DNA from 2 places in the Salinibacter ruber DSM 13855 genome. Region 2 is predicted to be linked to the other one. Evidence: riboswitches for the same ligand, from Rfam matches in the RefSeq annotation. Region 2 holds a riboswitch; the other holds the start of a gene.
The links. A riboswitch is a leader RNA that binds a small molecule or an ion and turns the genes downstream of it on or off. The one in region 2 is predicted to bind S-adenosylmethionine.
Positions count from the first base shown of each region.

Region 1 (15,640 bases), 810 kb from region 2:
GAGCGGCCGCTCTCCACAAGCAGCTCCAAGACATTGTCGAGCACCGCCGTATCGCTCTGCGCCGCCGTGGTGATGGGCCGGATTCGCTCTAGGTCCTCCCCGAAGGCGTCGGTATGCAGGTCTGCCGCCCGGGCCCGCATCCAGTTGAGGTTGCCACGGAGCGTGTTGACCTCTCCATTGTGGACGACGGTGCGGTAGGGGTGGGCGAGGCGCCATGCGCCCAACGTGTTCGTGGAGAAGCGCGAGTGGACGAGGGCCAGGGTCGATTGTACCCGATCGTCGGTCAGCTCCGGGTAGTAGCTGGCGACCTGCGCATTGGTCAGGAGCCCTTTGTAGACCACCCTGCGCCGATCCAACGAACAGACGTAGAACGTCTCGCTGTCGTCAAGGCCGCTGTTCGCCACCGCCGATTCGAGGAGACGACGCAGGACGTACAGCCGGGCGTCGAGCGCCTCGGGCGAAAGCGACTCGGCGGGCCGGACGAAGAGCTGCCACACGTCGGGCTCCGTGGCGCGGGCCGTGGGGCCGAGGCCGGAGGCGTCGGTCGGCACAGAGCGCCACGCAACCGATTCAAAGCCTTCGGCCCGTACCCGCTGATCGACGAAGTCGCGGAGCGCCGATTGGACGTGCTCGTCGGTTGGGAGAAAAAACTGGCCGACCCCGTAGGAGTCCACGGCGCCGAGGCCCGACACAACATCTTGATAGAACGCATGGGGCTTCTGAATCAGGACCCCCGCCCCGTCGCCCGTGTTTTCTTCGGCGCCACGCGCCCCACGGTGGTCCAACCGGCGAAGCAGGCCGAGCGCCTCGTCGACCATTGCGTGGCTCTTCGTGCCGTTGAGGTCCATGAGGACCCCGACGCCACAGTTGGATCGCTCGCGCCGGGGGCCTAGTGACGGACGGGCTGGGGATTGCACGAGGGATGGGGGTGGGAGGGAGGAGCCCATGGTCGTGTCGCGGGTCGTGCCGCAATGGAAACTGCCTATTCAAACCGGGCAGCCGCCCGGAATGGCCTATTTTTCGTAGTCCGTGTAAAGGGACCCGTTATATGAGTGAAAGCCCTGTGAGTATCAAATTGTGATTTTGTGCAAAGCGCTTTCAGTCACCCGTTCTTTACGAAAAGCGCTTCCATGAAATCACCTGATTTGGACCTACCGTCTTTTCATACCTCCTGCTGCTTGCTTTTCCTCCGATGCCCCCCTCCGAGTTCCTGATTACGAATGCCCGCGTGTACCCCGTCAATGGCGGGACTGACCGGCCCGTCCCCGCCTCGGCCCTGGCCGTCCGCGACGGCCGGATTGCGGCGGTTGGCTCGCCCGCAGAGGCGTCGACGGCCGTTCCGGAGGCCCGGCGCATTGACGCCGAGGGGCGGACCGTCGTGCCCGGCTTCGTCGACGCCCACGCCCACCTGCACGAGTTGGGGCTCGCCCTTCGACGGGCCGACCTCACGGACGCCTCGTCCCCCGACGCGGTCGTGGAAAAACTCCGGGCATTCGTCGCCGACCACGCCCCTCCCTCCGACGCGTGGCTGCGGGGCCACGGGTGGGACCAGACCGAGTGGACGCCCGCTCGCCTCCCCTCCCGTGGCGCCCTGGATGCCGCGTTTCCGGAGCGTCCCGTCTGGCTCACGCGCACGGATGTGCATGCCGGGTGGGCCAACACGGCTGCCCTGGAGGCCACCGTGGGCCTCGACCGCCTCCACGAGATGAGCGACCCCGACGGCGGGCACATCCACTGCGACCGCACCGGCACCCCTACGGGGGTGCTGATCGATGCCGCGATGGCCCTCGTTGAGGACCACATTCCGCCCCCCGGTGCGGCACACCAGGACCGTGCCCTTTCCACGGCCCTCCGCCACACCGCCCGGCGCGGCATTACGAGCCTGCACGACGCCGGGGTGGGGCTCTCGGCCCTCCGACGGGTTCGGGACTTCCTTGAGAAGGATCGCTTCCCGCTCCGGCTGTACGCCATGATCGACGGGCGCGGGGAGACGCTCGAGCATTTTTGTGATCGGGGTCCGCTGCACCACCCGTCCGGCCGCCTCGACGTGGAGTCGGTCAAGTTCTTCGCCGACGGCGCGCTCGGCAGCCGCGGCGCCGCCCTCCTTGAGGACTACGCCGACGCGCCGGGCACCCGCGGCTTCCTCCTCCACGACAGCAACGCGTTCCGGGAGCACGTGCGGGTGGCGCACGAGTGTGGGTTTCAGGTCAACACCCACGCCATCGGCGACCGGGCCAACCGACAGGTGCTGGACGCGTACGAACACGTCGCCCGAGAGAGCACCCGTCCGCTCCGCCGGCCCCGGATCGAACACGCCCAGATCGTGGCCCCCGACGACCGCCCCCGCTTCGGCCGCCTCGGCGTGATTGCCTCCGTCCAACCGGCATTTGCGCCGAGCGATCACGACTGGGCCCCGGCGCGGCTTGGCCCGGACCGACTCACAGACGCCTACGCGTGGCGAAGCCTGCAGGAGGCGGGCGCCCGCCTCGCCTTCGGGTCCGATGCGCCGGTCGAGCCCCCCGACCCGATCCGGGGCTTTCATGCCGCTGTCACGCGCCGGGACGCCGGCGGAGCGCCCAACGGGGGCTGGCAGCCCGACGAGCGGCTGCCCCGCGCCACGGCCCTCTACGCCCACACCCAGGGCGCCGCGTACGCTGCGTTTCAGGAGGACGAGATCGGATCCATATCCGTAGGCAAACGCGCCGACTTCGTGGTACTCTCTCAGGACCTCATGACGGTGCCGTCCGACCGCCTTCTGGACACGGAGGTCGTGGCGACGTACCTGGGGGGCACTCCGGTGCACACAACCCCCGACTGGCCGGACGCACACTAATCACTTCCCCTCTCGCGTTTTGAAACCAACGGGCCCCCTCCCGATTCGAACGGACGGAGCATCCTCCCTGAGCCCTGCTCCGTGTGTACGCATTCATTTCGCTTTTGCTGACTGACCTATGGCCGATCCTTCTACACTTACCCACCCCGATCCCGAAGGAGGCGTCCGCATGATGGACGCGTCCCAGAAGTCGGACTCCGCCCGGACGGCCGTCGCCGCCGGACGGGTTCACCTGGGCGAGGAGGCGTTCCGGCGCGTCCGGGAGCACGACATCGAGAAGGGCGACGTCCTCACGACCGCCCAGATCGCCGGCATCATGGGGGCCAAACAGACCGACAAGCTCATTCCCCTCTGCCACGACGCCACCATCAACGGCGTGGAGGTCGACTTTACGTTCAACGAGGACGAGCAGGCCATCGATGTTCGGGCCTTTACGAAGTCCTTCGGCGTAACAGGGGTGGAGATGGAGGCGCTGACGGCGGTCTCGGTCGCCTCCCTTACGATCTACGACATGTGCAAGTCGGTCACCAAGGACATCCGCATCGGCGACGTGCACCTGCGCGCCAAGACCGGCGGACAAAGTGGGAACTGGAAGAGCAAGTCCGAGGACACGTCCCCCGCCGAATCCTAGCCCTGTCTCCGCCCGACCACGGTTTCCTTCCCCTCAGCCGGCCGCCCCATGTCTTCCGACGACCCTGACGCCGCCCTCGACCGCGTGGCCCGCTTCACGTCGTTCGCCACGGTTGGCACCCTGGGCCTCACGCAGGACCTGACCCACGCCGTGCTCGAAAGCATCGGCGACATGGAGGGGGCCGACCCGGAGCTCGTGGCCGAGGAGACGCTCTGCCTCATCGCCACGGCCACCGCGCGGGCCGCCGAAGTCGGGCTCGAAGAGGAGCCCGACCGGGCCCCAACGATCATCGACACGCTGCTCGACCTTCCGTTCACGTACCGGAACTACCTCCTCGGGAAGGCAATGGTGGCCGAGGAGCGCCCGGAGCTCTCGGAGGTGGCCGAGGAGGTGCGCGCCCGGCTTGAGGAGAAGCGCGCCTTCTACACCACGCACCTGCCCGACGGCCAATTCCCGGGGCCCCACGCACTGGGCGACAAGATGGAGCTGTGGATGGGGCGCGTGAGTCCCCCAAAGCTTCCAGAGACCCCTCAAGAACGACTGGATTCACTCGGCCTGGTCGACCCGACGGTCGCTCACCTCAAGCTTGTGCTCGCCTACGGGCGACGGGGGGTACCGCCCCTCGGGTCCGCAGCCGAATCGTCTGAATGAGGCCGCCAGTACTCTGCAGCGGCTACTCCCGAACTCGGGACTGGGACGACCGCTCCGTAGCCGTGTCTTCGGAATCGGACATGGCCCCATTGTCGCTGTCGGGCACGTCAAGCGCCCCGTCCGTCGCCCCGTCCAGCTCCGCGTCGAGCGCATCCAGGTCCTCCGCCATCTCGTCGTCGAGGTAGTCGGTGGGGGCAGCGAATACGTCTTCGATCTCGCGGATGGAGCTCTGGGTTTCCTCCACCTCCTGCAGCAGGGTGTCGAGCTGGGCCGTCACCTCCTCCGGGTTCTGCAGCGTCCAGGACTGCTCGTGGATGTACCGCACCACGTCCTCGATGGTGCTGAGCTGCGCGCCGATGATCTCCAGGTTTTCGTGGGCCTTGCGGAGGCGCGCCAGCCGGCGCTCCAGTACCTTCAGCCGTCGCTGCTTGACGGCCCGCACCCGCTCGGCGTCGTCGGCCATGTCCTTCTTCAGCGCGTCGATGGACTCGAGAATCTGCGCCTCCGTGGCGCTGTCCATAAAGGCCCGATACCGCTCCCGCTGGTGAAGCAGATCGAGGTACGAGTCCAGCAGGCCGTCGATCTTGTCGACGTGACTCCCCAAAATGCCCTGCGAGGCGTAGCTGAGCTTTTGGTAGTTCGCCTGGATTTGCTCTTTGAGCTTCCGGAGCTTGGCGTAGCGGCGCTGGCTCTGGTTGCGGAGCTGGCTGAAAATTTCGCGCTGGGACGGCGCCTGGTGCTGTTCGGAGCGCTTCTCGGCGCGAATGTACCGCTGAAACCGGTCGTGCCGCGGCATCACCCCCAGGTAGAGGAGCTCCGCCCCGCCCCCCAGCAACAGGAGGAGCTCCGGCAGCCAGGCGGGAAGAACCCCGATCAGCCCGAGGCCCGCCGCCACGGCCACGACCGTGATCAGAAACACCAAATTCCAGGTGTTGAAGAGGGCCTCCTTCGTGTAGTTGATGTCGTCGTCCATGACGGGGCAGTTGTTCGGGCTACGAAGCTGTTCGGGCTACGAAGCGTCGTCGGCACGGAGGTCGCCCATGCGGCCGATGGTTTTGTCGGGCCCCTCCGGGTCCGGCTCGTCTGCTTCCGCCGCCTCTTCTTTTGCCCCGGAGGCAGACAGGTCGTCGGCACCGGGCGCCGCCCCCGGACGCGTGGACGATTCGGTCTCCTCCGCCTTCATCCGACGGACGAGCTGCTCGGCGCGCTCGTCCCGAAGGGCCTCTTCGGCCTCACGGAGCCCTTCGTCCTCCTCCCACTCGTCGTCGAGGGCCACCTCGAAGCGGGCCTCTTGCTCCGCGACCGCCCCCCGCAGCCGATCCACGAGCGACTCGGTCTCGGCCAGCAGGCGCCGGGCGCCCTGCGTCATGCGCCGCACGACGCCCTGGACCTCCTCTTGCTGCTTCAGTTGATCGAGGGTCGTTTGGAGGCGTTTTTTGGCCCGCAGGTGCCGCTTCTCGGTCTCCTTCAGCCGCTGAAATTCGTCGTCGGTCATGGCTAGGTCGGGGGCGGTTTGTGCGCGCTGGGTCGAGGCGTTCAGACTTGTCAATCAGCAATCGCCCGAAACCGGACTACTCCGACTTGTTGCGCTGCTTGCCGATGGTCTTCGACGGCTCCTCAATCTCTTCGTCCTCGGGCAGGTCAATCGTCTCTTCCTCCACGGACTCCGAGTCCAGCGTCTCCTCCTCGTCGACCATGCCCATGTCGGCCTTGAATTCGTCGACGACCTGCTGGGCCCGCAGCTCCTCGGCGTCTTCCTCAATCTGGAGGGCCTCGGTGTCCACCGAATCGAGGGCCATCTCCATCCGGGCCTCGTTCTTGGCCGACTCCTCGTCCAGGCGCCGTACCATCTCGTCGTGGGTCTGGTCTAGCCCCGACACCTCAAACTGCTCCATCGTGTCGGCAATCTCGGCCTGCCACTGCGCCCGCTCGTGCTGGCGAAGGGCATCCTTCGCCTCCTGAATCTTCTGCTCCTTCTCGCGCATGAAGGCCTTTTTGACCTTAAGGGCTTTCTCGTAGGCCCGCTCGGCGCCCTTGAGCTGCTCCTCCGTCCGCTCGAGGCTTTCCTTTTGGTCCTCGAGCCGCTTCGCATACTTTTTGGCAATGTCTTCGCGGTCGGACTTGAGGGCGGTCTTGATACGGTTGGAAAGCTGCTCGACCCGGTCTCTTGTCTTCTTGACCTCCTTCTCGAGCATGATCTTGTTCGCCTTCACCGTGGCGATGTTCTCGTTCATCTCCGGGACCTGATCGTTGAGCTCCCGGATGTTTTGTTCGAGAATCGTCCGCGGATCCTCCATCGCCGAGACGGCGCCGCCGAAGAGCGACTTTACTGCGCGCTTGAATCGGGACCAGATAGACATGGCAAGGGGGGCGGTGTCGAAGGATCGGCGAATGTGCAGTTCATATACTTTGCACGGAAGTGGATTGTTACACCTCTTCCGCGGCGCCCTCCGACAGACGGGTCCAGCCCTCGGCGTCGTAGCGGGCCTGCAGGGCCGGGGCGGCGGCCGGAGGCGTGTCGGAGAAGGTATACGCGCTGCGCACGGCGGCCCGAACGGCCTCCAGGTCGGGCGTTCCGCCGGCATGAAGCCGGGCGAGCACGTCTCCGTCGTCGACCGGATCCCCGGGCTTCTTGAGCTGGGTCAGGCCGGCGATCGGGTCCACCGACGCCTCTTTTGTCTGGCGTCCGGCCCCGAGCTTCACGGCCGCCTGCCCAATCGACAGGGCGTCGAGGTCCGCGACGTACCCTCCCGCGTCGGGCGGGGCGGTGACCTCCGCCACCGGTGCGCTGTCGGCCCGCCCGTCCGGATCGTCGAGGACCGTCGGGTCTCCTCCCTGTGCCTCAACGAGGGACCGGAACTGATCCAGCGCCGCCCCGCTTTCGATGGCCGCGCGGGCCTTCTCCCGGCCCTCCGCCGGCGTCTCCGCGGCGCCGCCCAGAACAATCATCTCGCCGGCCAGGCCGCGGACAATTTCCATGAGGGCGGAGTCGGCGTGCTCCCCCCGCAGGCAGGCGATCGCCTCTCGAATCTCGGGCCAGTTCCCCACGGCCCGCCCCAGCGGCACGTCCATGTTCGTCATGACCGCCACGACGGGCGTGTCGTGCTCGGCCCCGATGGCAACCAGCGTCTCGGCCAGCGTTCGCGCGTCGGCGTCCGTCTTCATGAAGGCCCCGCGCCCGCACTTCACGTCGAGCACGAGGGCGTCGTTGCCCTCCGCGAGCTTCTTGCTCATGATCGAGGCGGCAATGAGCGGGATCGAGTCGACGGTGGCCGTGACGTCGCGGAGCGCGTAAATCTTCTTGTCGGCGGGGGCCACCGCCCCGGTCTGCCCGGCGATGACCCCGCCCACCTCTTCCACCTGCCGCCGATACCGCTCCACGCTCAGGTCCGTACCGAATCCGGGAATGGATTCGAGCTTGTCGATGGTGCCGCCGGTGTGGCCGAGCCCGCGCCCGCTGAGCTTGGCCACCGGCACGCCGCAACTGGCGACGAGGGGCACGAGAATCGGGGACACCTTGTCGCCCACCCCGCCCGTCGAGTGCTTGCCCACCTTGGTGCCCGGCACCGAGGAGAGGTCGATGTGGGTGCCCGAGTGGAGCATCGCGTCGGTCAGGGCGGCCGCCTCCGCAGCGGAGAGGCCGTTGAGGTAGGCCGCCATCAAAAACGCGCTCATCTGGTAATCGGGGACGGTGCCTTCGGTATAGCCGTCCACGAGGGCCTTGAGATCGGCCTTCGACAGCGACTCGCCGTCACGTTTGGCCGCGATGAGGGGGACGGGGTTGACACTGCTCATACAACTGGAGAATGGTGGGTGGGTGGAACGAGGGGCGGGGGCATGCCTGGACCCCGACCGCCGGCCTCCGACAGGCCCTCCCCTGAAAAACGAAAAGGCCACCCGTTTGCACAGGTGACCTTCACTGTTTGAAATGAAGACGGCCCCCTACTCGTCGGCGGCGTCTTCCGTCTCTTCGTCGTCTCCCTCGTCGTCATCGGTGAGCCCGTACCGGCGGTTGAACTTCTCAACGCGGCCGGCCGTGTCGACGAACTGACGGCGGCCGGTGTAGAACGGATGATTCGTCGAGTCGACCTCGGTCTCGTACGAGTCGGTCTCCATCGTGGACCGGGTCGTGATTTCGGAGCCGTCCGCGAGTTGGATGGTTACTTCGCTGTACTCGGGGTGCAGATCGTGTTGCATAATGGGGCCGTCGGTGGACTCGCTCAGTCAGTCAAGAGGCATCGTCGACATTGGTGCACGACATCGTCCCCCAAAAGTTTCGGGGACGTGTCGCCCGTGCGTGAAGAACGAGCGAGGGCCGCACGCCCCGACGCATCGGCTTCTTGACACCCCGCCCCCCGTTTCTTAGGATGAATTTGTCTCATCAAGAACGACTGAGGGAACAGGCCCGATGACGTCGTGGCAACCGGACCCCTCCACGCGAGGGGTCGTCCTGGTGCCAACTCCTGCCCCGCCCCGCGTGGGGACAGATGAGAGGATTGCTTCGAGCACGCGAGCGTGCGTCCTTGAGGTCCTCTGTCGTCGTCTTGGTGAGGCCACCCCGCTTCTTCACTCACCGAGACGACTTTTCTTATGGACCTGGACCCGGAAACAACGCTCTCCCTCGCTGGGCAGGACCTCGACGACACGTTCAATAGCGTCGTGCCCCCCCTCTACCAGTCGGCCATCTTCCAGTTTGAAGATGTCGGCGAGACGAAAGGGTACGACTACACCCGTAGCGGCAACCCGACGCGGGCGGCCCTGGAGGACACGCTGGCCGACCTCGACGGCGGGGCCGGCGCCGTGGCGTGCGCCACCGGCATGGCCGCCGTGTCGACCGTCACGTCGCTCTTCGACGCCGGTGCGCACCTGATCTGTGCGCACGACTGCTACGGGGGCACCGAGCGCCTCTTTTCTTGTCTCGACGATCAGGACAAACTCTCCGTCTCCTACGAAGACCTTTCGGACCGCGACGCCCTTGCCGACGCCGTGCGGCCCGAAACGACGGCCTTGTGGGTGGAAACGCCCTCCAACCCCCTTCTTCGCATCGTCGACCTGGAGGCCCTCTCCGAGTTCGCCGACGCACACGATCTACTGCTTGTCGTCGACAACACCTTTCTTTCTCCCCTCCTGCAGCGGCCCATCGACTACGGGGCCGACCTCGTGGTGTACTCGACGACGAAGTACCTGAACGGCCACTCCGACGTAGTGGGCGGCGCCATCATTGCCCGCACGGAGGCCCTCGCCGATCGGGTTGACTTTGCGGCCAATGCGCACGGCACCGTCGCCGCGCCGTTCGACAGCTGGCTCGTCCTCCGCGGGGCCAAGACCCTACCGGTCCGCCTGCGCCAGCACGAAACCAATGCGCGAGCCCTCGCGCGCTCTCTGGACGAGCACCCGGCCGTGCAGCGCGTCTGCTACCCGGGCCTCTACGACCATCCCGGCCACGAGATCGCACGCGCTCAGCAGAACGGCTACGGCGGCATGGTCTCCTTCTTCGTCGACGACGAACAGGTGGACGTCGAAGCGCTGCTGCGCTCCACCGAGGTCTTTGCCCTCGCCGAGTCGCTAGGGGGCGTCGAGTCGCTGATCGAGCACCCGGCCACCATGAGCCACGCGTCGATGGCCCCCGAGCAGCGGGAGGCGGCGGGCATCACCAACGGCCTCATCCGTCTCTCCGTCGGCATCGAGTCGACCGACGACCTCCGGGCAGACCTGAGTCAGGCCCTGACGGCGGCGGGCGCCGAGGCGGCAGCGAGCGGGCACGACACGCCCGTTTCCGCAGAGGCCCAAGCCCCGGCCTCGGAGGGGACGTGCTGAGGAGATCCGTCGACGGTCCCGGCGGGGGCCGGAAGCGAGCGGCCGTTGCCCTCCCTGCGCCCCCGCCTCAACATTCTACTCTCCGCTCTCGGCGAGCTCCTCCTCCAGCTCTTCGATGCTGTCTCGGAGCTCGGCGGCCCGCTCAAACTCGAGGTTCTCGGCAGCCTCTTCCATTTCTTCCCGCATCTGGTCGACGAGGTCCTCCTTCTGGTCCTCCGAGAGGTACTCGACCACCGGGTCGGCCACCTCGCTGGAGAGCTGATCCGGACTGCCGTAGTGGTGCCGGGAGCCGGACTCTTCCCCCTCGCTCTTCTCGTCGGCGATCGCCGTGCCCATCTTGATCTCGTCGGGGGACTTCCGGATCGGTTCCGGCGTTACGTCGTGTGTCTCGTTGTACTCAAGCTGCCGCTCCCGGCGCCGCTCCGTTTCGTCAATCATCTTCTGCATCGCGTCCGTAATCTCGTCGGCGTACAGAATCACCTCCCCGTTCACGTTGCGAGCGGCACGGCCGGCCGTCTGGATCAGCGAGGTCTCCGAGCGCAGAAAGCCCTGCTGGTCCGCGTCGAGGATGGCTACGAGCGACACCTCAGGCAGGTCCAGCCCCTCCCGCAGGAGATTCACGCCCACGAGCACATCGTACTCCCCCAGGCGCAGCCCCCGAATGATGTCCACCCGTTCGAGGGCGTCGATGTCGGAGTGCATCCAGCGGACGTCCACCCCGTAGCTGTCGAGGTAGTCGGCCAGGTCCTCGGTCATCCGCTTCGTGAGGGTCGTTACGAGCACGCGCTCGCCCTTCTCGGCGCGTTTGCGAATCTCCTCCATCAGGTCGTCCACCTGATTTCCGGTCGGCCGGACGTCGACCTCCGGGTCGGGAATGCCGGTGGGGCGCACCACCTGCTCCACGAAAACGCCTCCGCTTTGCTCTAGCTCGTAGTCGGCGGGGGTGGCGCTCATGTAGATGGTCTGCGGCGTCAGCTCCTCGAACTCCTCGAACGTGAGGGGGCGGTTGTCGAGGGCCGACGGGAGGCGAAAGCCGTGCTCCACCAGCTTCAGCTTGCGCTGCCGGTCGCCGTTGTACATGGCCCGCACCTGCGGGATCGTGACGTGGCTCTCGTCCACCACCAGCATGAAGTCGTCCGGGAAGTAGTCGAGCAGGCAGTAGGGACGCTCGCCCGGCTCGCGGCCGGTCAGGTGCCGCGAATAGTTTTCAATGCCCGAGCAGTAGCCGACCTCTTGCATCATCTCAAGGTCGAACATGGTGCGCTGCTCCAGGCGCTGGGCCTCCACCATCTTGCCCTCTTCCCGCAGCACCGCCAGCCGCCAGCGCAGCTCCTCCTTGATGTCCTCGATGGCCCGTTCCAAGCGATCGTCCGGGGTGACGAAGATCTGCGCCGGGTACAGGGTAAACTGATTCACCTCCTCCAGTTCGCGCCCGCTCTCCGGCTCGAACAGGGCCAGGCGGTCGATCTCGTCGCCCCAGAACTCGATTCGAAGGGCGATCTCTTCGCGGTAGGCCGGAAAGATGTCCACCACGTCCCCGCGGACCCGAAAGGTGCCGGGCGTGAATTCGATGTCGTTGCGCTCGTAGAACAGGTCGATGAAACGGCGGAGCAGGTCGTTGCGCTCCACCTCCAGGCCCCGCTCCAACGGCAGGATTTCCTTCTGGAATTCCGCGGGCGAACCGAGGCCGTAGATGCACGACACGCTCGCCACCACGATCACGTCATCCCGCCCGCTGACGAGTTCGGAGGTGGCCCGGAGCCGCAACCGCTCGATGCGGTCGTTGATGGCCACGTCCTTCTCGATGTAGGTGTCGTTGGGGACGATGTACGACTCCGGCTGATAATAGTCGTAGTACGAGATAAAGTACTCAACAGCATTGTTGGGGAAGAACTGCTTCAACTCCCCGTAGAGTTGGGCCGCCAGGGTTTTGTTGTGGCTCATGACGAGGGTCGGCTTGTTCACCTCCTCGATCACGTTTGCCACGGTGAAGGTCTTGCCCGTCCCCGTGGCCCCGAGCAGGGTCTGGTGCTCGTCGCCCCTCCCGACCCCGTCCACGAGCTCGCGGATCGCCTGCGGCTGGTCGCCCATGGGCTCAAAGTCCGACTCGAGCTGAAACTGATCCGTCCGGTCGTTCAGGACCTCCGTCATGTCCGCATCGCGGTTGTTTGCAGGGAAGAATCACAAAGGGTTTGAATCCGCTCGCATCTGTTGGGTTTTGGCCGTTCCCCCAGAAATTTCACCGACGTCATCGTCCACGTCACGGTCCAGTCGGGGTCCCCAACAGGCGGTTCAACGGAGGTGTACCGTACATTCCAGAACTCGTCGCTGAATCTTGACCGGTTTCTGACAAAAAGATGTGGGCGCACTCCTAATTTGGAAGCGGTTCCACATTGAAAAAATGCCTACCTCTATTCTGCGTCGGTCTGAGTCGGCAGGCCGGCGCGTGTTCACATGCCCGTCGGTACGTCGCTCATTGCTACGCTCTGCCCAATATGCTTGCACCCACGGTGTCCGCTCAGTCTGACGAGGCGTCTCCCGATTCCGATGGCTCGTTTTCGCCCGCCAAGCTGCCTCTCGACCGTCCCGCGTCGAGTCTTGAGGAGGCGGTCGAGCAGTTGCGGGGCCGGCCCGAGGATGAACTGCAACGGGCCCGGAAGCACCACCGCCGCGCCCTGAAGGCCCTTCGGGACGGGGCGTACGAGGCCCTTTCGGAGGAGACGCGCGAGCGGCTTACGAACCAGTTCCGCTCTGGCCTGCGCGCCTTGAATCAGGCACTGGACGAGGCAGGGGCGTCCAACCCGGACGACGGCACCTCCTCGTCGACCTCACTCGGGGATGTGCTTACGGGGCTATGGTGACCCCGGCACGAGCGCCCCAAGTCCCTCTACTCCGTGGCGGCCGAGGGCTGGAAGAGGACGAGCCCACCACGCTTTCCGCCCACGACGAGGTCCGTTCTGCCATCCCCATCCAGGTCCCCCCAGACTGGCGTAGCATTTCGGGGAATGCCGTCGAGGTTAACTGAGGTGGGCGGCCCGAACTCCAGGCCATCGGTGCCGCCCTGGTTCCGAAGCAGGACCAGTCCCGTCTTCGTCCCGACCAGCAGGTCCAACCGCCCATCGCCGGTCACGTCGTGGAGCGTGGGGGCGGCCCGTCCGTTCAGCTCTGCGAGCGTGACGCCCTCCGAGGCAAAGTTCGGGGACGCCTCTCCCCCCGTATTGCGGTGGAGCGTGAGGGTCCCGCTCGCAGTGCCCAGTACGAGATCCGGGGCGCCGTTGCCCGTCACGTCTCCCAGGGCCGGCACGACGTTGCTCCCGCCCGACAGGCCATCCAGGGCCCCGTCGACCGCGTCGAACGTGCCGTCGCCCTGGTTCTCGTGGTAGGAGAGGGCGCCCTGCCAGGTCCCGAGAATGAGGTCGTCGGCCCCGTCGCCGTTCAGGTCGCCGAGGGCCGGGGCGTAGCGGTACGCGTCCGGCAAGTCCAGGGGCGAACGTTTCCGGAGGCGAGGGGGCCCCTTGTCACCGGTGGGGGTCAGCGGGTACACCAGAGAAGTCTCGCCCTGGGTCGGGTCGATTTTGTTTGCCACGAGCACGTCGGTCTGGCCGTCTCCCTGAATGTCCCCGAGGGCGACGGTGCTCTCGCTCCCCACGTCGATCCCCCCGACAAACTGGCGCGTCCGGAGCTGATATCCGTCCGCCGTGTGCTCGTAGAAGTAGAAGTTGTCCGCGAGACTGCTGTTGGACCCGCTCGATCCCCCGAGGACCCCGACGAACAAGTCGGGGCGTCCATTGCCGGACCAGTCGGTGAAAGCGGGGGCGTTATACCCGCTGGTCAAAAGCGGATTCGACGACGGAAAGCGCTCCGGCTGTCCACTGAGAACGGGGTTGCCGCAGGTCCCCGTGTTCTCGATGAGGAGCAGTCCAGGCTCGAAGAAGTCGCCCCAGAACAAGTCGGAGTCGCCGTCGTCGTCCACGTCCGCAAAGGTGAGGGTGTTGGCCCCGTGAAGCGACGGCCCCTTCTGGCCCGTCCCCCCGACAATCTTAATGCCCTCAAACTCGTCCGTCACGTGGGCGAACTGGGGCATGCCGTTCGTCCCGTCGACCGACTCGTAGCGGGTGATGGTCCCGTCGAGCCGCCCCAGAAAGAGATCCAGCCGGCCGTTGCAGCCAAGGTCCGTGACGTTCGGGATGTTCTGACGGTCCGAGAAGATGGGCTCCCCCTCCACGGTCCGCAACGTGTCGGCGTACAGCTCAAACGTCGGCGCCGTGGCCGAGCCGACGTTCCGGTAGGCGCGGAGATGGCTGTACGGCTCTTCCGTGAGCAGATCGGGCACCCCGTCCTGGTCAAGATCCGCAAACCGGTACCATTCGCCGATCTGCAGGTCCCGGTAGTGGTCCGTACGCCACACGAGGCGCGACGAGTCCCCCTCGGTGACGTGCTCGAAAAACGCGAGCTGGCCGGGACGCTCCTGGACAAAGAGATCCGAGTCCTCGTCCCCGTCAATGTCCACAAACTGGGGGCGCGGCGCGTTGAAGCCGCCGTAGAACGGGTTCGGAATGAGGGCGCCGTCGGTGTCGGCGACCTCAATGGACGGCGCCACCACGCGCTGGTAGTCGTCCGGAAACGAGGCCGACGAGGCATCCGGAGACACCGATTGCGAGGACCCGGCACAGCCCACCAGGACGATCCCGACGAGGCCGACGAGGAAGGCGCGAATGCGTGGCATCAAAACTGAAGGAGCGGTCACATCAGCGGAGCACGAGGATTCGACCGGCCGCTAGGAGCCAGTGGGCTGCGCCCCGCCAAAGGTGCCCACCCCGGTGGGATAGGTCCCCACTTCGATCACCTTCACGATCTCGTTGGTCCGCGTGTCGATCACCGTCACCGTTCCGGCCTCGGGATTGTCTCCACGGGGCTCGTAGGTGCCCTCGCGGTTGTTGTTCGACACGAAGAGATGCTGCCCGTCGGCCGAGAGGACCGTGCCGTGGGGCTGGGCGAGGCCGTCCCCCCGAATGGTGGCCTGCACCGACGCGTTGTCGACGTCCACCACACTGATGGAGTTCGACATCTTGTTCGGGACGTAGGCCAGACCGCTTTGGCGACCGATGACGGGATGCCACGGCTGGCTTCCCACCGCAAGGGTGTCGGTCACAGACAGGGCTGGGGCCTCACTGGCGTCGAACACGAGAAGTTGACCCGTCTTCTGCCCCCCGGCAATGAGGGTCGACCCGTCGGCCGTCGCCGCAAACTGGACCGGGGTCTGGGTCGTCCCCTCCAGCCGCGTCAGCTGCGTCTCGCGCGTGTCCGTGTCAATGCCCATCAGCTGGTTGGTGCCCAGGCTCGCGATGAAGGCGTGCTCCCCGTTCGGCGTCACGGCCAGGGGATGGGGACGCGGAAAAAACGTCCCGACCCGTTCCATGATCTCCATGTCGGACCGTTCAATCATGCCCAGACTCTTCGGCGGGTTTACGGCACTCATGGAGCGCCCCGCGTACAGGACATCCTTCGACGGGTCGAGGGCCAGAAGCCCCGGCACCTCGAAGTTGTCAAGGCGCGCGACGATCTCATTCTGCCGGTTCATCTTGAGGATCGTGTTCGCCCCGATCAGGCTCACGTACCAGTGGCTCCCGTCGGGCTCGGCCACGACGTGGTGCGGCTTCGCGTTCTCCGAGAACCCGCGTTCCTTGAGGTCGACGGTCGTCTCGACG
Region 1 covers NC_007677.1:1,456,285-1,471,924, reverse strand. The annotation lists gene gltB (glutamate synthase large subunit) at 1-947, opposite strand, end outside; gene SRU_RS06230 (amidohydrolase) at 1,193-2,833, shown strand; gene moaC (cyclic pyranopterin monophosphate synthase MoaC) at 2,952-3,464, shown strand; gene SRU_RS06220 (hypothetical protein) at 3,513-4,115, shown strand; gene SRU_RS06215 (hypothetical protein) at 4,138-5,088, opposite strand; gene SRU_RS06210 (hypothetical protein) at 5,125-5,610, opposite strand; gene SRU_RS06205 (PspA/IM30 family protein) at 5,687-6,475, opposite strand; gene SRU_RS06200 (thymidine phosphorylase) at 6,543-7,910, opposite strand; gene rpmE (50S ribosomal protein L31) at 8,058-8,312, opposite strand; SAM riboswitch class I at 8,491-8,609, shown strand; gene SRU_RS06190 (trans-sulfuration enzyme family protein) at 8,706-9,932, shown strand; gene uvrB (excinuclease ABC subunit UvrB) at 10,008-12,083, opposite strand; gene SRU_RS06180 (hypothetical protein) at 12,443-12,793, shown strand; gene SRU_RS06175 (FG-GAP repeat domain-containing protein) at 12,820-14,658, opposite strand; gene SRU_RS06170 (YncE family protein) at 14,710-15,640, opposite strand, start outside.
Region 1: linked by a shared signal. The riboswitch ahead of SRU_RS06190 (trans-sulfuration enzyme family protein) and the one ahead of SRU_RS02540 (O-acetylhomoserine aminocarboxypropyltransferase/cysteine synthase family protein) in region 2 are both predicted to bind S-adenosylmethionine.

Region 2 (15,640 bases):
GGTGGCCGTGGCCTACCACGCGATGAATGGGCTGCGCCTTGTGCTCATCGACTTCCTGGGGTGGAGCCCGAAGCAGAAAAAACTGTTCTGGACGCTAGGGGCCGTGACGGCCGTCATCATCGCCGTGGGCGGCTGGCCATCGATCTACGCGCTCGGCGAGTGGCTCCTCGGGCCCGGCTCGATGCCGACCCTGTTCCTGTAGCGTCCCCGGCCCGCCTTTCCGCCCCCGGCTCACCCTCAGGCCCCCTGTTGCTATGGCTCAGACCAACGCGCTGAACTGGTTTCTTCACCGCATCACCGGCACCTTCCTCATCTTCATGCTGATCACCCACTTTTGGGTGCAGCACTACGACCACCAGGCCGCCTCGGTCACCCACGAGGTGGTGACGGAGAAGAACGAGATGCCGGACTACCCGGACGAGGCGAAGGAGGGCGTGAAGGCCCGCTTCGGGCCGGACGCCGAGGCCACCCCGTACCAGGTGGTGATGCAGCGGCTAGCCGACCCGGTCTATGCGGTGCTGTGGAAGGGGTTCAACATCCTGTTCCTCGTCGTGGCCCTCCACCACGGCTTCTACGGCCTGAACAACGTGATGACCGACTACATCCGCGACCCCATGGGCCGACTGGTGGCCAAGTCGCTGTCGTGGACGGTGGCCCTCGGGCTGCTCATCATTGGAACCTACTCGGTGCTTACGGCCGGGTGGTGACGAGAACTAGTGCGTAGTGCGTATTGCGTATCGGAGCAATCGGCACCAGTCAGATTCTCCACGCAATACGGAATACGCAGCACGAGATACGCAATACGAAATACGCAACACGCACCATGACTTTTGAGCACGATGTCGTCGTTGTTGGAGCGGGCGGGTCTGGCCTGATGGCCGCCCTGTATGCCCGCGAGGGCGGGGCCGACGTGGGGGTGGTCTCGAAACTGCACCCCCTCCGCTCCCACACCGGGGCGGCGCAGGGCGGCATCGCCGCGGCCCTCGGCAACGAGGAGGAGGACCACTGGCTGTGGCACGCCTTCGACACGGTGAAGGGCAGCGACTACGTGGGGGACCAGGACGCCATCGAGGCGCTCTGCAAGGACGCGCCCCGCACGATCGTGGAGCTGGAGCACTACGGCGTGCCCTTCAGCCGCAACGAAGCGGGCAAGATCTCGCAGCGACGGTTCGGGGGCCACACCCGCAACTTCGGCGAGGCGCCCGTCAAGCGCTCCTGCCACGCCGCCGACCGCACCGGCCACACGATCCTGCACACGCTCTACGACCAGTGCACGAAGCAGGGCGTCCGGTTCTACGACGAGTTCCAGGTGCTGGACCTCATCATGACGGAGGACGGGGAGTGCGCCGGCGTGGTGGCCTACGAAATCCTCACCGGCGAAATCCACACCTTCCACGCCAAGCAGGTGTGCTTCGCGACCGGCGGCTACGGCCGTGCCTTCGAGACCACCTCCAACGCGCACGCCGGCACGGGCGACGGCATGGGCATCATGCTGCGCAACGGCATCCCGCTGGAGGACATGGAGTTCGTCCAGTTCCACCCGACCGGCCTCTACCGCCTCGGGATTCTCATTACGGAGGGCGCGCGCGGAGAGGGCGGCATCCTGCGCAACAGCGAGGGGGAGCGCTTCATGGAGCGCTACGCGCCGACCGTGAAGGACCTCGCCCCGCGCGACCTCGTGAGCCAGTGCATCTACCAGGAAATCCGAGAGGGCCGGGGCGTGCAGGGCGAGAACTACGTCCACCTCGACCTGACCCACCTCGACAACGCGATCCTCGACAACAAGCTGCCGGAGGTCACCGAGTTCTCACGGACCTACATGGGCGTGGACCCGAAGGAGGAGCCCATTCCGGTGGTGCCCACCTGCCACTACGCGATGGGCGGCATTCCGGCCAACGAGGACGGCCACGTGGAGGTGGGCGAACGGGGCGAGTACGTGCCGGGCCTCTACGCGGTGGGCGAGTGCGCCTGTGTAAGCATCCACGGCGCCAACCGCCTCGGCACCAACGCCCTCCTGGAGCTCGTGGTGATGGGCCGCCGCACCGGCATCGAGATGGCCAAGCAGGTGCGCCAGGGCAAGGACTACGCCCCACTGCCCGAGAAGCCGGAGGCGGACACGCGCGACATGCTCGATGACCTGCTCTCCAACACCCGCGACGAGGGCGAGCCCATCGTCAACGTGCGGAGCGAGCTGCAAGAGACGATGATGGAGAACGTGTCCGTCTTCCGCAACGACGACACGCTCTCCACGGCCCTCGACGACCTGCAGGGCCTCCGGAAGCGCGCGAAGAACGTGGTCGTGGACGACAAGAGCAAGCGGTTTAACACCGACCTGATGGACGCGGTGGAGGTGGGCTTCATGGTCGATTACGCCGAGGCCATCGCCGCCGGGGCCCGTCACCGCACGGAGAGCCGAGGGGCCCACTCCCGCGAAGACTACGAGGAGCGCAACGACGAGGACTGGCTCAAGCACACGCTCTTCCACAGCGACGCCAACGGCAGCTACGAGTTCGACGACAAGGAGGTCGTCATCACCCGGTTCGAGCCGAAGGAGCGCAGCTACTAGGGCACTCGACCCGACCGTGGGCCCGTCAATCCGGCCCCGCACCCTGTTTCCCCAGATGTCTCCACACGCATAGCGTTTTTGGACTTATGGCTGAGATGCAGCTCAATCTTGAAATCAAACGATACAACCCCGAGGAGGACGACGAGCCGCACTGGGAGTCGTACGAGGTACCGGCCGACCCGCTCGACAGCGCCCTGTCGCTCCTGCTCCACGTGAAGTGGCACATCGACGGCACCCTCTCGCTCCGCAAGAGCTGCGCGCATGGCATCTGCGGGTCCGACGCCATGCAGATTAACGGCGAGAACAAGCTCGCCTGCTCGGTGCTGGTGCAGGATCTGGTAGACGAGGATGGGGACACGATCACGTATGCCCCCCTTCCTTCCGCCCCGGTGGTGAAGGATCTTATCATCGACCAGAGCCGCTTCTTCGAGAAGTACCGGGAGGTGAAGCCGTGGCTCATCACCGACGGGCCCGCCCCGGAACGGGAGCGGGAGCAGAGCCCCGAGGAGCACGCCATGATCGAGGACGCCACGAAGTGCATCATGTGCGGCGCCTGCACGCACGCCTGTCCCTCCACCTGGGCCGACCCCGACTATCTCGGGCCCGCGGCCATGCTGAAGGCGTACCGCTACACCTTCGACAGCCGCGACGACGGGGCCGAGGAGCGCCTCGACGTGGTCGACTCGCCCGATGGCCTCTGGAAGTGCTACACCATCTTCAACTGCAACGAGGCCTGCCCCAAGGACATCGACATCACGCGCTGGCTCTCGGCCCTGAAGCGCCGCGCCGCTACGTCTCAGGCCTCCACGACGGCCTAGCCGCTCTCGGCCAGGCGGCGGCCCGGCCGTTTCTTGCCTGACTCCCTGTCCCCATCGAGGCCTCCTGCCCCCAGGCAGGGGGCCTTTTTCGTGTCTGCGCCCCCCACGCTGCCGAGCGCATCTCGGGGCGCGTGCGACGACCCGGGACTGGGGGGCTACCGGCCGATCGTCGACGCCGTGAGCGGGAACGCCTGAACGGCCAGCAAAATTGGGGACAAGAGGGCATTGGCATCGTCCACCAGGGGGGCCGAGGGACACTGCAGGGCAGTCCTCCCTGCGGCGGCCCGGAAACAGAACCGACAGGGCTGACGCAGGGACGGATGCACGTCTCAGTACGCCCCCTCGACAAGACGACCCCTCAGGCGTGTCCCGATCGATTGCCAACGCCCCCACGAGCCGGATCGTCACGGAGACAGTTCCCATCGGCCGTATCCTCCCGGTTCACGTACGTTGCCTTCGACCAGTAGCAGAGCAGACGCGCACCCCGTCCACGTTCTTGACGTACAAAATTTGTAAAAATACTGCCGGAAAGACCGACTCTAGACGTGGGTCTGGCCTTATGTTTGTGGTGTATTGTCGTATGGAGCTAGAAAACATTCAGCGTTTCCTCCTTTTTGCAGGGCTCTCCTTCCGCCGTGCCCCGAAGCGATGACTTCGTGTGGATGCTGCACAGTGCCGTGAAACGCTACGGGATCCGCCTCGCGTGTGGAGTCGTCGTGGGCGCTCTCCTGCTGTCTAGTCCCGCAGCCGCCCAGAACAAGCGCATTACCGCGTACGAGACCGAGGACGGCCTACCCGAAATGCAGGTATGGGATGGGCTTCAGGGACCGGAAGGGTACCTGTGGCTCGGGCTGTACGGAGGGGGACTGGCCCGATTCGACGGCCAGGAGTTCAAACGCCTCACGATCGATGAGGGCCTTCCGGGGAATTTGGCCACGACCGTTCACACCGATTCGACCGGAGTGATCTGGGTCGGGACACTGAGCGGACTGGCACGCTACGACGGACGGGAGATGACGACGCTCACGGCGGACAACAGCGCGCTCGTTCAGAACGGCATTCAGTCGATCGTTGGGGGTACGAACGGCACCCCGGTATGGGTCGGCACGTCCGATAACGTGTACGTCCACGACGGAGAGGGCTTGCGGCAGCTCGCTCCGGACCGCCTCCAGAACCTCTACCCCGACGGCCTCGCCAGCCGAGGCGACACGCTCTGGGTGGGGACGAGCAACGGCCTGTACCGGTACACCGACTCTACACTGACCGCCCTGTCCGTCGTGGACGGCGGGGCCACGGCATCGGTGACCACGCTTGCCGCCCCGCCAAGCGGTCGCCTCTGGGTCGAGACCGGACAGGGGCTGTTTCGGCGCGTCGGCTCCCGCTTCGAAAAGCTGCCCGGCACGTCGGACCGGGACGTGCTCTCCATCCTGGACCCGTCGGGGCGGGCCCCCTGGCTCGGAACCCGGTCCGGCCTGTATCGCTGGCGGGGCGGACGGCTCCAGTCGACCGCCATCGGCGATGTGTCTGTACAGGGGCTCTTCGAGGATCAGGAGCAAAATGTCTGGGTCACCACCGATTCGGAGGGCCTCTACAAGTACCCGCACACCCCCTTCGACCATTTCTCCACGGCCGACGGCCTTCCCGGAGACGTCTCCTGGGACGTCGATCGGGGACCAAACGAGAACCTGTGGATTGCAACCCGCAACGGGCTGAGCCGCTACGACGGCACCTCCTTTACCGACGTGCCGGGCCCGGACGATCAACTGCGGCAGGAGCTCACCTCGATCCATTGGACCCAGGACGACATCCTCTGGATCGCAGCCCGGTCGACGCTCTTTCGGTACGACGGAGACACCTACACCTCGTACGACCGGGTCGAGGGCGATCCCGTCGGCACAGTGACCCGCATCGTGGAGACCCCCTCCGGCACGCTCTGGTTTGCAACCACCGAGCGTGGGCTTCTCCGTTACGACGGCTCCGGCTTTGCCCGCTTCACAACGGCCGATGGGCTGACGAGCGACCAGGTCCGGAGTGTGACCGTTGACGATACGGGCCAGGTGTGGGCCGGAGAGGGCGCAAGCCGCTTCGACGGGGCGTCGTTCCACCCCACTCCGGCCGTCGACAGCGCAGATCTCGGGGGCGTCTTGAGCCTGGAGGTGGATGCAAAGGGGCACCTGTGGATTGGGACCCAGCGCGGGGTGTTCGTCCACCCGCCCCCGCAACGGGGCGAAGCGGCCTCCCTCCGCCGCATCACCCCGGACGATGGGCTCAACGGCACGAGCTCAGTGAATCTCCATCTCGATCGGCACAACAACCTCTGGGTCGGGAATGAGGGGGGATTCAACCGAATTGACGTGGACGCGTACCACCGGACGGGGCAGGTGTCGATTCGCTCCTACGACAAGGACGTCGATCTGCGAGGGGGCGTGGCGACCGAGCATGCGACCTACGAGGCCGACGGCGGCATGCTCTGGTTCGGGACGAGCACAGGCCTCGTGCGCTATAATCCCGCACAGGACCGGGGACGGCCTGCGCCGCCTCAGACCCACCTGACGGATATTCAGCTCTATCCCGAAGACCCCGACTGGAGCCGGTACGCGGACGGCACCACCCCGTGGGAACAGCTTCCGACCAATCTGTCGCTTCCGTACGACAAGGACCACCTCATTTTTCGCTTCATCGGCATCAACTACACCGTTCCGGAGCGGGTCGCGTACAGGTACCGCCTGGAGGGGCTCGACGAGAGATGGTCAACGGCCACCAAACGACAGCGGGCCACCTACTCCAATCTGCCCCCCGGTTCGTACACCTTTCAGGTCCAGGCCGCCAACAGTGATGACGTGTGGGGCCCGGTGGAGGCCTATTCCTTCACCATCACACCGCCGTTCTGGCGGACGACATGGTTCTACCTCCTCTGCGCGATCGGCGGCATCGGGCTGGTGACTGGGCTCATCCGGTGGCGCACCTGGAGCCTACAACGACGGCAGCGTCTTCTGGAGGCGAAGGTGGCCGAGCGTACAGAAGAGCTCGAAGAGGCCCGTGAAGAGGCGCTGGCGGCAGCGGAGGCCAAAAGCAAGTTCCTCGCCAACATGAGCCACGAGATCCGCACGCCGATGAACGGGGTCATCGGCTTTGCCGACCTGCTCTCCGACACCGACCTGACGCCCGAGCAGCAGCAGTTCGTGGACGCGATCCAGAGCAGTGGGACCACGCTCCTTTCCATCATCGACGACATCCTCAACTTCTCGAAGCTGGAGGCCGGCGAGACGGAGCTGGAGGAGGCGCCCATCCGCGTACAGACCTGCATCGAGGAGGCGCTGGATCCGCTCGCCGCCAAGGTGGCGGAGAAGGGCATCGAGTTGACCTACCTGATCGACCCGGCGGTCCCGTCCGTGATTCGCGGGGATCGAACCCGCCTCCATCAGATTCTTCTCAACCTGCTGTCCAACGCGGTCAAGTTCACCGAAGAGGGCGAGGTTGCGCTCCGGGTCCGGGTGGCGTCGTCGCCCGCTACGCCGGACGGCACGTATGAGCTCCACTTCAGCGTGCGGGATACCGGCATCGGCATCCCAAAAGAAAAGCGCGACCGGCTCTTCGAGTCGTTCAGTCAGGTCGATGCGTCGAAGAGCCGGGAGCACGGGGGCACCGGGCTCGGCCTCTCCATTTCCCAGCAACTCACAGAAGCGATGGGGGGAGAAATGTGGGTCGAGAGTGCGGTCGGCGAGGGATCTACGTTCCACTTCACGATTGAGGCGGAAGAAGCGGAAGACGGCGCGCAGACCGACAAAAACGGAGTTGCTACCGGATCGTCTTCCGCGATGCAGGGCGTGCAGGTTCTTATTGTCGCCCCCAACGACACCAACCGTGCACTCCTCCGGCAGCAGACGGAGACGTGGGGCATGGAGGCGACCGTCTTCGCATCGGGAGACGAGGCGCTCCAACAGTTGGACGCGGACCGTGCCCACGAGGTGGCCCTGATAGACGAGCACCTGCCGCAGATGAGCGGACACGCGCTGGCGACTCAGCTTCGAGAACGAGCGTCCGGGACGGAGCTTCCGGTCGTTCTCCTCGGGGCCGGGCCGGCCGCCACGCCCGACCTCACGGCCCCCACCTCTCGGCTCCACAAACCGATCAAACAGTCGAGCCTCCACGACACGCTGACCGCGCTTCTGACGGGTCGTGAGAATGGCGGCTCGGGGAGGGACGGCGATCGGTCCGGCCCCGATTCGCCGTCTCGTCGTGTGCTCCTCGCGGAGGACGATGCCGTGAACCGAACGATGACGACGCAACTGTTGGAGAAGATGGGGCACGAGGTTTACACCGCATCCGACGGGGCGGAGGCCCTGGCGGCGGTCCGCGACCAGGCCTACGACGCCATCTTGATGGACGTGCAGATGCCGGAGTTGGACGGACTGGAGGCGACGCGCCGCCTCCGGAACGAGATGCCATCTGAAGAACAGCCCTACGTCGTGGCCCTCACGGCCTCCGTCACGGAGGACGACCGCAGGCGCTGCCTGGAAGCAGGGATGGACGCGTTTCTCAGCAAGCCAATTCGGAAAGACGAGCTGGCCGAGGCCCTGGATCTTGGCACTGCGCCGGACGAGGCGAGGACGGCCGCCCCCCCGCCTGAGGACCACTCGGCCCCCGACGCGTAGTCGCTGCGGAAAAGCAGGCGCCCGGACCGGTTCGGAACGGCGTGCACACACCCCGACTCCCATCCCAAAAAGGAAGGCACCGCTAGACGCCAGAAGAACGAGGGGGCATCACGGGGAATCGAGATCAACGGGCCCGAACCGACCTCGGCCCTCCCCCCATGCGGACCTCTACTTACGCCGGGGGCGACGGTGGACGGGCCTCCCGAACCGCCGTGAGCACATCCGCCAGCACCCCCGCGGCCGTCACGGACGGGCCCGCCCCCGGCCCGCGCACGACGAGGGGGACGGCGGCGTACCGGTCCGTCGTGACTTCAAACAGATTCTCCTGCGCCCCCAGTTGCCCAAGGGCCGTATCGCCCGGCACCGGTTCAACCCCCACCTCGATCCCCTCCGGCGAAAAGCGGCCCACGTACTGAAGGACCGCGCTCTCGGCCGCCGCGGCCGCCGACCGCTCCCGCCAGTATGGGTCCACCGTCGAGAGGCGATCGAGGAAGGCCTCGTAGGGGGCATCGGCGAGTGAATCCGGCACCAGGGATTCGACCTGTACCTCCGTGGGCTCGACGGCGTAGCCGGCAGTGCGCGCCAGGATCAAGAACTTCCGCGCCACGTCCGTCCCCGAAAGGTCGTCGCGCACATCAGGCTCGGCGTACCCCCGGTCGACGGCGGCCCGTACCGCCTCGCTGAACGAGGACCCGTCTCGCAGCGCGCTGAACAAGAAGGTGAGCGTGCCGGAGACGACCCCGCGGATCGAACGAACGCGATCGCCGGTGGCGACGAGGTTCCGAACGGTCTGCACCACGGGCAGCCCCGCCCCTACGGTCGTTTCGTAGCGGTACTGCACGCCCGCTTCCGCCGCCGCCTCCCGCAGCCGGTCGAAGGCGGCCTGCGAGCGGGTGTTGGCGAGCTTGCTCGGCGTAACGACGTGGACCCCCGCCCGGAGGAGTGGTTCGTAGTAGTCCGCCACGTCGGGGCTGCCGGTCGCGTCCACGAAGACGAGCGGGCGCGGCGTCTCCTGCGCAAGACGATCCACGATGGCCGGCCAGTCGGGCGGCGCGGCCTCGTCCACGCCGGCGAGCGGGGCCTCCGGATCGCGATTGGGGGCGCCCCACGCGGCGCGGCGCGACGTGCAGGCGCCGATCACATGGAGATCCCGCCCGGCGTCCCCCCGGGCGTCGATCTGTCGTAGTAGGGCCGCCCCCACGTCCCCCACGCCTGCCACGTATACATGAACCGGGGACGGACACGAGGATGTCGACGGGGCGACCGGGGGAGAGGCCGAGAACGAATGAGAAGCCATCATATGGGTGTATCAGTGCAGAGTTACCCCTGAGCGAGAGTTGGGGCGGGGACGATGCGGGTGCCCGGGGCCGCGGGGCGGTGCGTGCACCGGACGCGGAGCGGAATGCCGGCGTCCATCAGCGGATCGAGCGTGCACGGATGCATGCCGAGCCGTCCGGCTTTCGTCCAGGCGCGGGCCTGCTCGAAGTCGATGCGTTGGAGGGGCTGCGCGTCGCTGTGCGCATCCGGGTCGCGGGTATACAGGCCCTCCACGTCGGTCCAGCGCTCCATCCGTTCCGCCGCCAGCGCCCAGGCGAGGACGGCAGCCGACAAGTCACTTCCCCCGCGGCCGAGCGTGGTCGTCTTGCCGTCGGCCGTCTCCCCCACGAAGCCCGTAACGACCGGCAGGCCGGCGGCCCGCGTCCGATGCCAGTCGCGCACCTGCCGCCGGGTGGGGGCCCACTGCACCGTCGCGTCGCCGTGCGCGGCGTCGGTGCGGATGAGTGTCGCCGCGTCGACGGCCTGCGATGTGCACCCGGAGGCGTCGAGTGCGGCGGCCAGTAGCGGCACCATCAGCCGTTCGCCGGCGGCCAGTACGACGTCACGAGCCGCGGCGGCGTTTGGCCCCGCCATCTCCTGCAGCGCGCGGCGCAGCTCCGACAGTTCTGTCCGCAAGGCGGTGTCGTAGCGGGCCCGCAGCGCCTCGTCGGCAAGGGTGTTCGCGGCCAGGGCGCGGTAGCGCCGCCCCACCCGCCGCGTCCAGGCCTCGACGGAGCCGCGGTCGGCCCGGGACTCCTCTGCGGCCTGCACGAGGGCGTCCGTCACGCCCGCCGCGGCAGACACCACCACGACCGGCCGACAGGTCTCGGTGGCGGCATGAACGAGGCGGACCGCGTTTTTTATGCCGTCGGCGGAGCCGACCGACGTGCCGCCAAATTTGAGAACGCGGACGGGACGGGACGCGCATTCCGTCGAAGAGAAGGAACGATCAGGCATGGTCAGTCAGTGCTGTCGCGAGGGATGGTGCGTAGTGGGGCGGTGTGACGTGCCGTGGCGAATGTCTCCACCGGGGGCATCTGGGAGAGCGGAGGCTGTCTTCCAGCCATTGTCCACGCCCGGATCACGGCTCAGGCCGCCACGGACGAACAGATGTTGGCCCGCCACGTCGACACGAGATCGTTGAGGGCATCGAGCTCGATGAGGAACGTGTCGTGTCCGTGCGGCGCCGACAGCACCTCGAGGGTGGCGCTGGGCAGGTGCTCCGCGAGCTCCTCCTGCTCGGACAACGGATACAGCACGTCCGAGTCGATGCCCACGACCAGGCTTGGCTGCTCGATGGCCCGCAGCACCTTCGCGTAGTCGCCACGGCCGCGAGCCACGTCGTGGGTGTCCATCTGACGGGTCAGGGCCACGTAGCAGTTTGCGTCGAAACGATCGACGAGCTTATTGCCGTGATGGTGCAGGTAGCTCTCCACGGCGTAAGGCGTGCCGTCCTGTTCCGGCATTGCGTCCCGCCCGAACCGGCCGTCGAGGGACGGCCGGGACCGGTACGACACCATCGCCATCATGCGGGCCGTCGCGAGGCCGTTTGTCGGGGGGTCGTCCGGCGGGTATGTTCCGTCTCGCCACTTCGGATCGGCGAAGATGGCCTGCCGCTGCGCCGCGCCCCATCCGATCTGCCAGGCCGTATGGCGTCCCCCCACGGCAATGGGCACGAGCGACCGCACGAACGGCGCCCCGTCGTCGGTCGCCTCGAAGGCCCACTCCAGCACGTGCATGCCCCCCATCGATCCGCCCACGGCACACGCCACCCGTTGCACGCCAAGGGTCTCCAGCGCGCGCCGATGAAGGCGGACCGTGTCGCGGGTCGTAAACGGCGGGAAGCCGGCCCCGTAGCGCTCGCCGGTGTCTGGATTCACCGTCACCGGCGCCACCGAGCCGTAGGGGGACCCCGGCACGTTCAGACACACCACGAAGTCCTCCGTGGGATCGAGGGCGCGACCGGGCCCGAGGAGCCCGCCCCACCAGTCGGCCACGTTCGTGTCGCCGGTGAGGGCGTGACACACCAGGACGGCGTTGGTGCCGGTCGCGTTGAGGGTGCCCCACGTCCGGTACGCCACGGGCACGTCCCGGAGCGTCGTGCCGTTTTCGAGGGTGAGGGTTGGAACCGTGAGCGTCTGCGACATCGGGAATCAGTTGGCTGAACGCGTCGGAGCAGGCGAGGGCAAAGCGTATTGCGTGGTGCGTATTGCGTGAGAGGTCCTTGGCAGTCGTCCTCGGACGGATACGCAACACGAAATGCGTAATACTCCCTCATCACGAAGCCGCCGGCGAGGGCAGCTCCGCAAACGCCTGATCAAAGTCCGCCTTGATGTCCTCGATGTGCTCGATGCCGACGGAGACCCGCACCATGTCGGGCTCGACGCCGGAGGCCTGCTGCTCCTCCTCGGTCAGCTGCTGATGGGTGGTAGAGGCGGGGTGGATAACGAGCGTCTTCGCGTCCCCCACGTTGGCGAGGTGACTGGCCAGTTCCACGTTCTCGACGAAGCGCTTGCCGCCGTCGACACCGCCTTCCACTCCGAACGTGAGCACCGCCCCGTACCCGTTCTCCAGGTACCGATTCGCCCGCTCGTGATAGGGGTGGTCCTCCAGGCCCGGGTAGCTGACCCACGACACCGCGTCCTGCTCTCGGAGCCACTTGGCGAGCGCAAGGGCGTTGTCGCAGCTCCGCTGCACGCGCAGCGACAGCGTTTCGAGGCCCTGCAGCAGGAGGAACGAGCCGAACGGATTCTGGGCCGGGCCGAAGTCGCGTAGCCCCTCCACCCGGGCCCGCATCGCGAAGGCGACGTTCGTGTCGAGCACGCCGTCCGGGCCGAACGTCTCCCAGAACTGCAGGCCGTGGTAGTTGGGGTTCGGCTCGGTGAACTCGGGGAAGCGGCCGTTGTCCCACGGGAACGTGCCCGCGTCCACAATGACGCCGCCGATGGTGGTGCCGTGCCCGCCGATCCACTTCGTCGCGCTGGCCGTCACGATGTCGGCCCCGTGCTCGATCGGGCTGCACAGGAAGCCCGCCGCCCCGAACGTGTTGTCCACCACCAGCGGCACGCCGTGGGCGTGGGCGATGTCGGCGATCCGCTCGAAGTCCGGGATGTTGAAGCGCGGATTGCCGATCGTCTCCAGGTAGACCGCCTTCGTGTCCGCGTCGATCAGGCGTTCGATCGAGTCGGGGTCGTCGCCGTCGGCGATGTGGACGTCGAGGCCGCGGCGGGGGAAGGAGTTCTTGAACTGATTGTAGGTCCCGCCGTAGAGGTAGCTCGTGGAGACGATGTTGTCGCCGTGCTCACAGAGGGTGTTGAGGGCCAAAAACTGGGCGGACTGCCCGCTGGCGGTGGCGACGGCCGCGACGCCGCCTTCGAGCGCGGCCACCCGCTTCTCGAAGACGTCGTTCGTCGGGTTCATGATGCGGCTGTAGATGTTGCCGAACTCTTCGAGGGCGAAGAGGTCGGCCCCGTGCTCCGCATCGTCGAAGGTGTAGGAGGTGGTCGCGTAGATGGGCACGGCCCGGGCGTTGGTGGCCGGGTCCGGCTCCTGTCCCGCATGGAGTTGGCGGGTTTCGTAGCGGGGCGCCTCGGGGGCGTCGGGCCGCTCGGATTCCTGAGGGTCGTGCTGTCCGTTCTGGGCACTCATAGAAAGATCGGCTCTCTGGATGAAGAGGACGCAAGTGCTCATCCAGAAGAGCCGAGGACAGGCCCGGAGGGCGCTCCGTTATGTGCCGACGCGACCGGAGACAAAAGAAAAATCCCCAGCCGCCAGGAAAGCAGATGGGGATCAGCAACCAAAAGGGTCGCGGGTCCCACTCATCTTTCCTCGACAGCAGTCGAGGCAGGATGGGGCACCTTTCCGTCGGGGGGTGCCGACGGCGGTTGCCAGGGCTTCATCGGGCCTGCTCCCTTCACCCTTCTGGATGAATGTGGCGCTACCAGTAATGTAGCAGTGCAAACAGTACGCGCTGCGTCCGGCAATGTCAACGCTCGATTGTGAAGAAGCAGACAGGCCGGTTTTCGGCGCGTCGCCTGCGCTACCGCTTCTCGACGGTGACGCTCTTCAGCGTGTCGCTCTCTTCGATCGCGTCGACCACGTCCTGCCCGTCGGTCACGTCGCCGAACACGGTGTGCTTGCCGTCAAGATGCGACTGCGGCGCCCGCGTGATGAAGAACTGGCTGCCGTTCGTGTTGGGGCCCGCATTCGCCATCGAGAGGACGCCCGTCTCGTGCGTGAGTGGGTTGCCGTCGATCTCGTCGTCGAACTCGTACCCCGGTCCGCCCCGGCCCGTACCGGTGGGGTCGCCGCCCTGCACCATGAAGCCCTCAATGACCCGGTGGAACGGCGTGCCGTCGTAGAAGCCCTCGTCGGCGAGGAAGGCGAAGTTGTTGACCGTATGGGGGGCGTGCTCGGGATAGAGCTCAGCGTGGATCGTGCCCTTGCTGGTCTCGAAGGTCGCCTCGTGGACGGCGTCCGTGTCGATTTGGAGGTCGGGCGGGTGGTCCCACTGCGGATGGTCGGCCATGGCGAGAAGAGGACATCGGCAAAAAGGCAAGTGTAATCGCTCCTGTCCGACGGCAGGCGCGGGGTGGTGTTTCGGGGCTGCCGTCGTCTTTCCGGAAAGCCCATTGCCGCCCCTGCGACGGGTCCGGGGCGCGACCGGACAGCTCTTGTCCCCTTCGGCGAACCCGCGCCTCCTTCACGTCGCCCCTGGTCCGCCACGCCCCGCCGAGGGGACGCCTTTCTTTACACGACAGTTAACCATTTGGTTGAACCAAGCAGTGGGCCCTCGATTACAGCAATCACTTCTGCCCCAGATGCGCTCTCCATGCCTCCCCCTTCCCCCTTTCCTTCCGAGTACTCCGAGACGGAGCGGCAGATCTTCGACGCGGCGCTCCACGTGTTTGCCCGGGAGGGCCGGCACGGGGCTCGGATGCAGGCCATCGCCGACGCCGCCGACATCAACAAGGCGATGCTGCACTACTACTTCCAGGACAAGGGGACGCTGTACGAGGAGGTGTTCACCTACACGGTGGAGCGGTTCATGGCCTCGTTCGGTGCGTCGCTGCGCGAGGCCTCCACCTTCGAGCACACCCTGCGCGCATTCATCGACGGGTACGTCGAGTTCGTCCGGTCCGACGAGGCGGCCATGCGCCTGATGGTGCAGGAGAATCTCGCCGGGGGACGCCTGCTCGGCACCCACCTGCGTGAGGCAACCAACGCCGGCGACGCCCCGCCCCAGATCCTGGTCGAGACCATCGCGGCGGCCGTGGACGCCGGGGAGATTCGGGATGTCGACCCGCAGCACACGGTGCTCTCTGTCGTCTCGACCTGCCTCTTTTTCTTCATGGCGCGGCCGACCGTGCAGATTATGCATCCCGACGCAGAGGACGACTGGGGCGCGTTCGTGGAGGCCCGGAAGGAGCACCTGTTCGACCTCATCTACCACGGCCTTGCGCCCCGACCGGAGGGAGGAAGTGGGTCCCGGGCCGCCCCCCGTGAGTAGCGTTATCCGTTCAAACGTTCAACGTCGAAACGTTTACTGAATGATAGGCTCTCGCTTGCTTATCGCCAGCTTTCTGTTGGGGATGCTGACTGTGGCCGGATGCTCGATGACCCCGGAGATGTCCACCCCGGAGGCCGAGCAGGACCTTCCGGACCGGTTTGAGGCGGCCCCCGGCGACACCACCCTGCCGGCCGCGGCCGCCGACACGGCCGCCTACGACGCCACGCGGTGGTGGGCCGCGTACGAGGACCCGTCCCTCACGGCCCTCGTCGACACCGCCCTCGCCGCCAACCTCAATCTGGAGGAGGCCCAGGGGCGCGTTGAGGAGTTGGCGGCGCAGTTCCGGATTGCACGGGCCCCCCTGTTTCCGAGCGTCACGGCCAACGGGCAGGGCAACTACCAGAACCAGCCCGCCAACACCGGCATCGGGGGCGCCATCGGCGGGGGGCAGGGCCCGGACCGCTTCGAGTTTACCGACTACCAGGCCACGCTCGGCCTCTCCTACGAGCTCGACTTCTGGGGCCGCGTGCGGAGCCAGCGCACGGCGGCCCTCAGCCAGTACTTCGCCACGGCCGCGGACCTGCAGACCGCCCGCCTCTCGGTCATCAGTCAGACGATCTCGACGTACGCCCAAATCGCGTCCCTCCGGCGGCAGGTGCGCCTCGGGGAGCGCACCGTCGGCCTGTTGGAGGAACGAGTCGCCGTGACCGAGGACCGCTACGCGCGGGGCCTCGTGCCGTCGTTTCAGCTGTACACCGTCCGTCAGAGTTTGCAG
Region 2 covers NC_007677.1:646,438-662,077, reverse strand. The annotation lists gene sdhC (succinate dehydrogenase, cytochrome b556 subunit) at 1-202, shown strand, start outside; gene SRU_RS02575 (succinate dehydrogenase hydrophobic membrane anchor subunit) at 255-707, shown strand; gene sdhA (succinate dehydrogenase flavoprotein subunit) at 824-2,566, shown strand; gene SRU_RS02565 (succinate dehydrogenase iron-sulfur subunit) at 2,653-3,384, shown strand; gene SRU_RS02560 (hybrid sensor histidine kinase/response regulator) at 4,020-8,039, shown strand; gene SRU_RS02555 (aspartokinase) at 8,212-9,336, opposite strand; gene SRU_RS02550 (aspartate kinase) at 9,360-10,313, opposite strand; gene metX (homoserine O-acetyltransferase MetX) at 10,445-11,503, opposite strand; gene SRU_RS02540 (O-acetylhomoserine aminocarboxypropyltransferase/cysteine synthase family protein) at 11,634-13,046, opposite strand; SAM riboswitch class I at 13,172-13,288, opposite strand; gene SRU_RS02535 (peptidylprolyl isomerase) at 13,396-13,884, opposite strand; gene SRU_RS02530 (TetR/AcrR family transcriptional regulator) at 14,188-14,865, shown strand; gene SRU_RS02525 (efflux transporter outer membrane subunit) at 14,906-15,640, shown strand, end outside.